2 regions of the Rhizobium sp. NPDC090275 genome follow, and region 2 is predicted to be linked to the other one. Evidence: predicted binding sites of a transcription regulator. Region 2 holds the regulator's gene; the other holds the start of a gene.
The links. Region 2 encodes PhoB, which activates phosphate uptake and scavenging genes when phosphate is short. Its sites were predicted from a motif close to TGTCATNNANCTGTCAT; they were not measured.
Positions count from the first base shown of each region.

Region 1: a site for PhoB is predicted at 1,893-1,909, ahead of pstS (phosphate ABC transporter substrate-binding protein PstS). Genes of this name have one in related genera too.

Region 1 is NZ_JBIVYL010000002.1:67,511-72,798, forward strand. Features, by position in the region: gene pstC (phosphate ABC transporter permease subunit PstC) at 1-680, opposite strand, end outside; gene pstS (phosphate ABC transporter substrate-binding protein PstS) at 765-1,787, opposite strand; gene rsmA (16S rRNA (adenine(1518)-N(6)/adenine(1519)-N(6))-dimethyltransferase RsmA) at 2,091-2,918, opposite strand; gene pdxA (4-hydroxythreonine-4-phosphate dehydrogenase PdxA) at 2,918-3,943, opposite strand; gene ACIQUB_RS04510 (peptidylprolyl isomerase) at 3,949-4,899, opposite strand; gene ACIQUB_RS04515 (LPS-assembly protein LptD) at 5,084-5,288, opposite strand, start outside.
Region 2 is NZ_JBIVYL010000005.1:17,418-22,705, reverse strand. Features, by position in the region: gene pstA (phosphate ABC transporter permease PstA) at 1-885, shown strand, start outside; gene pstB (phosphate ABC transporter ATP-binding protein PstB) at 900-1,715, shown strand; gene phoU (phosphate signaling complex protein PhoU) at 1,759-2,472, shown strand; gene phoB (phosphate regulon transcriptional regulator PhoB) at 2,509-3,192, shown strand; gene ACIQUB_RS13870 (GcrA family cell cycle regulator) at 3,274-3,819, opposite strand; gene ACIQUB_RS13865 (aspartate aminotransferase family protein) at 4,247-5,288, shown strand, end outside.

The sequences.
Region 1 (5,288 bases), on a different contig from region 2:
ACGATATCGCGCACGACCTCCCATTTGGTCGAGCCGAGCGCGTAGGCCGATTCCTTCAGCTGTGCCGGGACGACGAGGAATACATCGCGCATGACCGAAGCAATGTAGGGGATGATCATGATGGCGAGCACGATGCCCGATGTCAGCATGCCGATCCCCATGGGTGCGCCCGAAAACAGCGCGCCAATAACCGGCAGCGGACCGAGCCAGTCGATCAGCGCTGGCTGGATATAATCGGACATGAAGGGGGCGAAGGTGAAGAGGCCCCACATGCCGTAGATGATGCTCGGAATGCCGGCAAGCAGCTCGATGGCGCCGCCGATCGGTCCGCGCGCCCAGCGTGGTGCCACTTCGGTGACGAACACCGCGATGCCAAGGCTGACGGGAACGCCGATGATCATCGCGAGCGCCGAGGTGACCAGCGTGCCGTAGATCGGCACGAGGCCGGCGAATTTCTGGGCGACGGGATCCCATTCGGTGCCGTAGAGGAATTCCAGGCCGAAGGTGCGGAAGGCAAGCAGGCCGCCCCAACCCATGGAAAAGGTCGCGGCCAGAAGCGCTATCAGGACGAACATGCCGCAGCAGAGCACGATCGCGGAAAATACCATGTCGCCGGTCGCGCCATGGCGACGCTTCACGCCGACACTCTCGGCGCGCTGCGATGCCAAAACTTGGCTCATTGTCTGTTCTCTAATCTTTGAGGGGCAATCAAAGTTAAGCCGGCCGGAAAGCAGAGCTCTCCGGCCGTTTCGACATTGTGGGGATCAACCCTTAAACTGGGCGGTCCAGTAGGCTTCGATCTGCTTCACGAGGCTATCGGGAAGCGGAACGTAGTCGAGCGAGGAAGCCTGCTTCTGGCCGTTCTCGAGCGCCCACTTGAAGAACTCGAAGGCAGCCTTGGAGCGAGCTTCGTCCTTGGCCTGCTTGTACATGATCGCCCAGGTCGTAGCCGTGACCGGCCAGGCCTTGTCGCCAGGAGCGTTGGTCATGATGAGGTTGAAGTCCTGAGCCTTGTCCCACTCGGCGCTGGCTGCGGCAGCAGCGAAGCTCTCGGCGTTCGGCTTCGGATACTTGCCGGCAGCGTTTTCGATGAGGACGTAGGGCAGCTTGTTCTGCAGCGCATAGGCGTACTCGACGTAACCGATCGAGTCCTTCACGCGCGTAACGTAGGCTGCAACGCCTTCGTTGCCCTTGCCACCGATGCCGACAGGCCAGTTGACGGCGGTGCCTTCACCAACCTTGGACTTCCAGTCGGCATTGACCTTCGAGAAGTAGTTGGTCCAGTTGAAGCTGGTGCCGGAACCGTCCGAGCGGTGAACGACGGCGATCTGCGAATCCGGCAGCTTGACGCCCGGGTTCAGGTCGGCGATGGCCTTGTCGTTCCACTTGTTGACGTTGCCGAGGTAGATGTCAGCCAGAACCTTGCCGGTGAGCTTCAGTTCACCCGACTTGATGCCCTTGACGTTGATGACCGGAACGATGCCGCCAACAACCAGCGGAAACTGGCCAAAGCCGCCATCCGTCAGTTCCTTGGATTCGAGCGGCTTGTCGGAGGCGCCGAAATCGACCGTTGCGGCCTTGATCTGAGCGATACCGCCGCCCGAACCGATCGACTGATAGTTCAGCTTGTCGCCGGTCTTCTTGTTGTAGTCAGCCGACCACTTGGAGAGAACCGGGTAAACGAAGGTGGAGCCGGCGCCGGTGATATCGGCGGCGGAGGCGGAGGCGGCCATGACAGCCGCAAGGCCGATGCCGAAACAGGTCGTCAAAAATCTGTTGGTACGCATAAGGGTTCGCTTTCCTGAAAGCTGAAAAGATGACGGCGAGATCAATAGGGGGCTACTTGTTTGCTTGCGCAACGAGTCTCGCCGGGAACGGGCTATTCCCCAGAGATAACAGTTTCATGACAGTCGGTGAGGCAAACCGCATTCACACGATGTTAAAGCGCATCGTCGAGAAAAAGTTGGTTTTCGGGCGCGGAAATACTTCGTTCTCCCAAGTCAAGACGACTGGAATTGTAGTGTTTTAACAGCATAGAAGGCTGCCGCCTCCGCGCAAGCTAGCGTTGATTTTGATGAGGCGTGGAGGGATTAGAGGCTGTTCGCCAGACGGCAAAATTCTTCAACCGAAAGCGTCTCGGCACGTCTCTGCGGATCGATCCCTGCTTTTTCGAGCAGCTTCTCGCCGCCGATCGGCTTCAGGCTTTGGCGCAGCATCTTGCGGCGCTGCCCGAATGCCGCCTGGGTCACTTTTTCGAGATTGGCGACGGAACACGGGATCGGGTTCTCGTTCGGCGTCAGATGCACCACCGTGGACGTTACCTTCGGCGGAGGGGTGAAGGCCTGCGGAGGGATGTCGAACGCCATGTGCGCGTTCGTACGCCAGCCACAGAGCACGCCGAGACGCCCATAGTGGTCATCTTCCTCGTCGGCGACGATACGCAAGCCCACTTCCTTCTGGAACATCAGCGTCAACGACTGCCAGAACGGCGGCCATTGCTTTGGCAACAGCCAGTTCACCAGGAGTTGGGTTCCAACATTATAGGGAAGGTTGGCGATGATCTTCACCGGCCCCTCGGGCGCCAGCGCCTCGAAATCGGTGGTTAGAGCATCGCCTTCGATAACCTCAAGCCGACCAGGATAATGCGCCGATACTTCGGCAAGCGCCGGCAGGCAACGTGGATCGCGCTCGACGGCGATGACCTTCTTGGCGCCGAGCGCGAGGATCGCTCGCGTCAAGCCGCCCGGGCCGGGCCCGACCTCGAACACTGTCGCATCTTCGAGAGGGCCTGCGTTGCGCGCCACCTTCTGCGTGAGGTTGAGGTCGAGGATAAAGTTCTGCCCAAGCGCCTTGCGCGCATCCAGGCCATGCCGCCTGATAACGTCGCTCAGCGGCGGCAATCCGTCGAGTGCGGCCATCAGGAATTGCTCTTGGAAACGCGACCGAGGTGTCCGGCGAGCTTCAGGGCGGCAACCAGGCTGCTCTCGCGCGCAAGACCCTTGCCGGCGATGCCGAAGGCCGTGCCGTGGTCGGGGGAGGTGCGGATGAAGGGCAGGCCAAGTGTCACGTTGACGGCGTCATCGAAGCCGAGCGCCTTGGTCGGGATCAAAGCCTGGTCGTGATACATGCAGACCGCCACGTCGTAGCGCGCACGCGCCTCGTCGTGGAACATGGTGTCGGCGGGCAGGGGGCCGATCGCGTCGATGCCCTCGGCGCGAAGGAACTGGATCGCTGGATGGATGACGTTGGCGTCCTCCTTGCCGATGGCGCCATCTTCGCCGGCATGCGGATTGAGACCCGCAACGGCAAGACGTGGATTGGCGATGCCGAAGCGCTGGACGAGATCGGCATGCGCGATCCGGCAGGTCTCGACGATCAGCTCCGCCGTCAGCGCCTGCGGCACATCCTTGATCGGGATGTGGATCGTGACAGGGATCGCCCGAAGCTTCGGCCCGGCAAGCATCATGACGGGTGTCACGGGCGTGCCGGTCGCGCGTTTCGCAAGCTCGGCCAGAAACTCGGTATGACCAGGAAAGCGGAAACCGCTCTCGTAGAGAACGGACTTGGCGATCGGGTTGGTGACGACGCCAAGCGCTTCGCCGCTGATCGTCAGCGATACAGCCTGCTCGATCGCGGCAATCGTCCCTCGGGCCGTCGCGACGTGGGCTTCGCCGGCGATGACTTCGATCCCCGCGGGGATCGGCAGAACGGGGATTGCGTCGGCGAAAACGTCGATTGCGCCGGCGCAATCGGTCTCGCGGATCGCGACGGTCAGATCCAGCATCCGTGCACGCGTGGCAAGGACATCAGGATCGCCGATGAAGATGAATGGCGGCAGGCCAAGCTCGCGGCGGCGCAGCCAGGCCATCAATGTGACGTCAGGGCCGATCCCGGCGGGATCGCCCTGGCTGAGAGCAAGCGGGCGCGAAAAGGCGAGCGTCATTGGCATCAGCGGCGAATGATCTGCGCCTTGTTGCGCAGCTCTTCGAGATACTTCGTGGAATTGGCGTTTTCCGGCGGCGCGTTCTTGTCCTTGGCCTTGTTGAGATCTTCTTCACGGAAGACCATCTCGGCTGCCTGGTCGTCGGAAACCTGACGCTGGCTGCAGATAGCCAGATACTCGACGCCCTTCTCGGTGACGCGCGTTGCCGTGGTGTTGCCTTTGGCCTGTTCGACAAGCGGCTTCCACTCCGGTGGCAGTTCCGGCGCCAGCATGCGGCCGAGATCACGAACGGAGACGTCGCGCATCGTGGCGGCGAAAACCTTGGCCTGTTCGCAGCCCGGATATTTCGAGCGCGAGGCTTCCGCTTCGCTCTTGCGCTTGCCGACGATGCCCTTCTTGCTGGCGGGCACGACGAAGATCATCTGCTGCAGAATGTACTCGGTGGTCTCCGGCTTCTGCTTGTTGTTTTCCATCATGCGGGCAACGAGGTCGGCATTCGACATCTTGTTGCTGTTGCCATAACGGGCGTTCACCAGGCGCGGCCAGCTCATCTGCACGGCGATGAAGGCTTTGAAGTGATCGACGCCGACGCCGGCCTGGCTCAGAATCTGCGTCATCTGCGCGGTGGTCAGCTTGTTGCCGGTGGCAAAGCGCGCGAAGGAGGCATCCACATCGTCCTTGGAGACCGACATGCGAACGCGGGCAATTTCCTGCTGCTTCAGAGTCTGCTCGATAAGCTGGTCCTCAGCGGCCTTCGCGTCCGCCTTCTGGTGCTGGAGGCGCAGGAAGGCTTGGCGCTTGGCTACGTCACCGCTGGTGAGGGCCGTACCGTTGACGACCACCCGGACTTCGCTCGCCGCATAAGCCATGTTGGCCTTTGGCAGCGCCAAGCCCGCGACAGTGGCGAATGCCAAGCCTGCGATCATCGTTCTTACGGTGTTCTTCGCGCCAATCATCTGTCGACCCTTCCCATTGACGCCGCGCTTTCGCGTCGCGGCGCGCCTACCTTACCGAGATAACGTCAGCGTTGCTGCCTTCGAGACGCAGCAGCATATGCCGCATATATCCAATGGCCACAATGTCCTGCATAGCGTTACGGCGAAAGAAAGGCTCCTTTCTTTCGCCGTGCTACAAAATCGATCAGTTGTTGTAGATGTTACCGTATCCGAGCTCGCTGGCGTCACCGACATTGATGTCGCCGAGAGTGCGGAATGTCAGCCTCGCGCCGATCGTCCAATCGCTTGCCGACTGGTCGCTGGTATCGCGCTTGTCGGAGTAGGCGATCGTGAAGATCGTGCACTCGTCTTCGTAGGTGAGGCCGATGGTCTGACGCGTGAACGTGTTG
Region 2 (5,288 bases):
GGCAAGACGGTCAACGTCACGCTTCTCGCAGACGCCAATGTCGACTCGGCCATCAAGGGCCAGATCGACCTGACGGTTGACGAGAAGAACCGCAAGGTCAACGACCGCCAGGTCGGCTGGATGCAGCAGATGGCAGCCAGCGGCACGCTCCACAAGGAGTTCAACACCGGCCTCTTCGTCAACGGCAACTCCAGCCGTCCGGAAGCCGCAGGTCTCGGCGTCGCCCTCATCGGCTCGCTCTACCTGATGTTGATCGTTCTTGCCTTGTCGCTGCCGATCGGCGTCGCCGCTTCGATCTATCTCGAAGAGTTCGCGCCGAAGAACAAGCTGACCGACCTGATCGAGGTCAACATCAATAACCTCGCGGCCGTTCCGTCGATCGTCTACGGTCTGCTCGGTCTCGCCGTCTTCATCAACTTCGCAGGCCTGCCGCGCTCCGCGTCGCTGGTCGGCGGTCTGGTGCTGACGCTGATGACGCTGCCGACCATCATCATCGCCACCCGCGCAGCACTGCGCGCCGTGCCCCCTTCGATCCGTGCGGCCGCTCTCGGCCTCGGCGCTTCGAAGATGCAGATGGTGTTCCACCACGTCCTGCCGCTGGCAATGCCTGGCATCCTGACCGGCACCATCATCGGTCTGGCGCACGCGCTCGGTGAAACCGCGCCGCTGCTCCTGATCGGCATGGTCGCCTTCGTTGCCAATGCGCCTGCCACCCCGATGGATCCCTCCACGGCTCTGCCGGTGCAGGTTTACATGTGGGCAAACGAAGCCGAACGCGCTTTTGTCGAGCGCACGTCCGGCGCCATCATCGTCCTGCTCCTGTTCCTGATCGTCATGAACCTCGGAGCCATCCTCTTGCGTCGTCGCTTTGAGCGCCGCTGGTAAACGGAGTAAACATCATGAACATGTTGACGGAAGCAGCAGTTGAGAAGGCGCTAGACCAGAAGATGAATACCATTCCGTATAAAATGATCGGCCAGGACGTCTCGGTTTACTACGGCGAGAAGCGTGCGCTTTTCGACGTGAAGCTGAACATCCGCGAAAACACCGTGACGGCTCTCATCGGTCCGTCGGGCTGCGGCAAGTCCACCTTCCTGCGCAGCCTGAACCGCATGAACGACACGATCGACAACTGCCGCGTCACCGGCAAGATCACGCTCGATGGCGATGATATCTACGATCCGGATATCGACGTCGTCGAACTTCGCGCCCGCGTCGGCATGGTGTTCCAGAAGCCGAACCCGTTCCCGAAGTCGATCTACGAAAACGTCGCCTACGGCCCGCGCATCCACGGTCTCGCCAAGGCGAAGGCCGACATGGACGTCATCGTCGAGCAGAGCCTGCAGCGCGCCGGCCTGTGGAACGAGGTCAAGGACCGCGTGCATGAAGGCGGCACCGGCCTGTCGGGCGGTCAGCAGCAGCGTCTGTGCATCGCCCGCGCGATTGCCGTTAGCCCAGAAGTCATCCTGATGGACGAGCCCTGCTCGGCGCTTGACCCGATCGCGACCGCAAAGGTCGAGGAGCTCATCCACGAGCTGCGCGAAGCCTACACGATCGTCATCGTCACGCACTCGATGCAGCAGGCAGCCCGCGTTTCGCAGCGCACCGCCATGTTCCACCTCGGCAACCTCGTCGAGGAGAACGATACCGACAAGATGTTCACCAACCCGGATGATCCGCGCACCCAGGATTACATCATGGGCCGCTTCGGCTGATCTCCGAAACCGGTAAACCTCAGGACATTCAAGGATAAGCCCCATGGCATCGACACATATCTATTCCGCCTATGACGATGATCTCAAGTTCCTGACGCGCCGCATCTCCGAAATGGGCGGCCTCGCGGAACAGATGGTCGGCGACGCTGTTCGCGCGCTCGTCAACGGCGATACTTCGCTCGCCCAGAAGGTCATCTCCGACGACGTGATCCTCGATCACGCCGAGCGCGAGATTGGCGAAAAGGCGATCATCACCATCGCCCGCCGTCAGCCGATGGCCGCCGACCTTCGCGAAATCATGGGTTCGATCCGCATTGCGGCCGATCTCGAGCGCGTCGGCGATCTCGGCAAGAACACCGCCAAGCGCGTCATCGCGGTTCAGAGCACCGGCGTTCCACGCAAGCTCGCCCGTGGCCTCGAGCATCTCTCCGAACTGGCGCTCGTCCAGCTCAAGGAAGTTCTCGACGTCTACACCAGCCGCGTTGCAGATCGTGCCAAGTCGATCCGCGAGCGCGACGAGGAAATCGACGCGATGTACACCTCGCTGTTCCGCGAGATGCTGACCTACATGATGGAAGATCCGCGCAACATCACCAGCTGCACGCATCTTCTCTTCTGCGCCAAGAACATCGAGCGCATCGGCGACCACGCCACCAACATCGCAGAGACCATCTACTACATGGCTACCGGCGCCCAGCCGGAAGGCGAGCGTCCGAAGGACGACACCGCCAACACCGTCGGCGCGGTCACGGAATAAGCGTTCCGGACCCACGCCCCCAGGAGACCGAGACGAATGATCCCAAGAGTAGCAGTCGTTGAAGACGAAGAAGCACTGAGCGTGCTTCTTCGCTATAACCTTGAGGCCGAAGGCTTCGAAGTCGATACCATCCTTCGCGGTGACGAGGCCGAAATCCGGCTGCAGGAACGCACGCCTGATCTTTTGATCCTCGATTGGATGCTGCCCGGCGTATCCGGCATCGAGCTGTGCCGTCGCCTGCGCATGCGCCCGGAGACGGAGCGCCTGCCGATCATCATGCTGACCGCCCGTGGCGAGGAAAGCGAACGCGTTCGCGGCCTGTCGACCGGCGCCGACGACTATGTCGTCAAGCCGTTCTCCACGCCAGAGCTCGTCGCCCGCGTCAAGGCGATGCTGCGCCGCGCCAAGCCGGAAGTGCTCTCCTCGCTGCTGAAGTGCGGCGATATCGAGCTCGATCGCGAAACCCACCGCGTTCACCGCAAGAGCCGCGAAGTCCGCCTCGGACCGACCGAATTCCGCCTCCTGGAATTCCTGATGTCGTCGCCGGGCCGCGTCTTCTCCCGCTCGCAGCTGCTCGATGGCGTCTGGGGCCATGACATCTATGTCGACGAACGCACCGTCGACGTTCACGTCGGCCGCCTGCGCAAGGCGCTCAACTTCTCCAACATGCAGGATGTCATCCGCACCGTTCGCGGCGCCGGCTATTCGATGGAAGCGTAAGGCGCTTCCATTCCGTCCGATCCAACGAAAAACGGGCCCGCGAGGGCCCGTTTTCTTTCGTTCCTTATCCGGCTTTCCGGGTCATGCGACCCGGTTGGCGGCCTTGCGGCGCTCGTTGACCGGCTGGTAGGCCATGCGCTGGTGATAGGTGCAGTAAGGCGAGTTGTCGGGGGACTCGCAGCCGCAGAAGTGGAAGTCGTCCGTCAGCGGATCGCCGACCGGCCACTTGCACGTACGCTCGGTCAGTTCCGTGAGGCCGAGGCGGCGCGAGATCGGAACGACGACGTTGGAAGCCGGACGGTAACGGACTTCCTCGATCGCATCGATGTCCATCTCTTCCTTGAGAGCCACTGCGCCCTGCGGGCGGGCAACGGCGCGGCTTGGCGAGATGCGTGCGGAATTGAAGCTGTTGGCGGGGCGCGGGGTCGAAACCGCCGGACGCTTCGGCGCCCGTGTCGCCGTCGTCGTGCCGCCGGCCTTGGCGCGGCCAGGCAGGTTCAGACGGTGGACCTTGCCGATGACGGCGTTGCGGCTTACACCGCCAAGTTGTGCCGCAATCTGGCTGGCGCTCAGGCCTTCGGCCCAAAGCTTCTTCAGTCTTTCAACGCGCTCGTCTGTCCAGTTCATGCCCTGTCTCCGCCTTATTGCGTTGGTGTAGGCAGAATCCTTCACCCATGGCACGGACGTGTCCGGACCAAGAAACGCTTGCTCGATTTTGGTGACTAGTTCCGCCGCATGCAGTCTAGTAATTGAGTTTTAACCTAGAGTGAGGGCGACTCCGTGACAAGAGTCGGTTGAATCGCGGCGAATCGATTTCTCGGTTTTCCCCAACTTGCTGGGTGGTAGAGTCATTTCTGCAACATTAGCTGTTGATAGCTCGCCCGCGCCCCGATGCTTGCTTGACGCATGCGACAAAAGCTCAGTTTTGTTGACATCGCACTGCGAAAAGACAATAGTGCCCCTCGCCGCCGAAAGGCGGCATTTTTCATTTCCGGGCACCCGCTTTTTAGCCGGATTCCGGGCCTTTGTTGAGCGAATGACAGGAGATCGCGCCATGGCTGAAGCCGCGCCGCTTTATGATACCTACTCTCGTGCCCCGCTGCGGTTCGAGCGAGGAGAGGGCGTGTGGCTGATCACCGAAACTGGCGAGCGATATCTCGATTTTGGCGCGGGCGTTGCCGTGACCTCCGTCGGCCATAGCCATCCGCACGTCGTCGGCGCGCTTAAGGAGCAGGCCCAGAAGGTCTGGCACCTTTCCAACATTTACGAAATCCCCGGCCAGGAGCGCTTCGCCAAGCGTCTGACCGATGCAACCTTCGCGGATAAGGTGTTCTTCACCAATTCCGGCGCCGAGGCGCTGGAATGCGCGATCAAGACCGCGCGCCGCTACCAGTATTCGAAGGGCCATCCCGAGCGCTTCCACATCATCACCTTCGAAGGCGCATTCCACGGCCGCACGCTGGCGACGATCGCCGCCGGCGGCCAGGAGAAGTACCTCGAAGGCTTCGGCCCCAAGACACCCGGTTTCGACCAGGTTCCCTTCGGCGATATCGAAGCCGTCCGCGCCGCCATCACCGATGCCACGGCCGGTATCTTGCTTGAGCCGGTACAGGGCGAAGGCGGTATCCGCCCGGCGACCACGGAATTCATGAAGGCGCTGCGCCAGCTTTGCGACGAAAACGGCCTGCTTCTGATCCTCGACGAGGTTCAGTCCGGCGTCGGCCGTACGGGCAAGCTCTTCGCGCATGAATGGTCCGGCGTCACGCCCGACATCATGGCTGTCGCCAAGGGTATCGGCGGTGGTTTCCCGCTCGGTGCTTGCCTGGCAACCGCCGAAGCAGCCTCCGGCATGAAGGCCGGCACCCATGGCTCGACCTATGGCGGTAACCCGCTCGCCATGGCCGTCGGCAATGCCGTGCTCGATGTCATCCTCGAGGAAGGCTTCCTGCAGCACGTCAACGACGTCGCACTCGTCTTCCGCCAGGGCCTCGCATCGCTGAAGGATCGCTTCCCCGATGTGATCGAGGATATCCGCGGCGAAGGCCTGATGCTTGGCGTCAAGGCGGCTGTTCCGTCAACTGAGCTCTTGCAGGCCA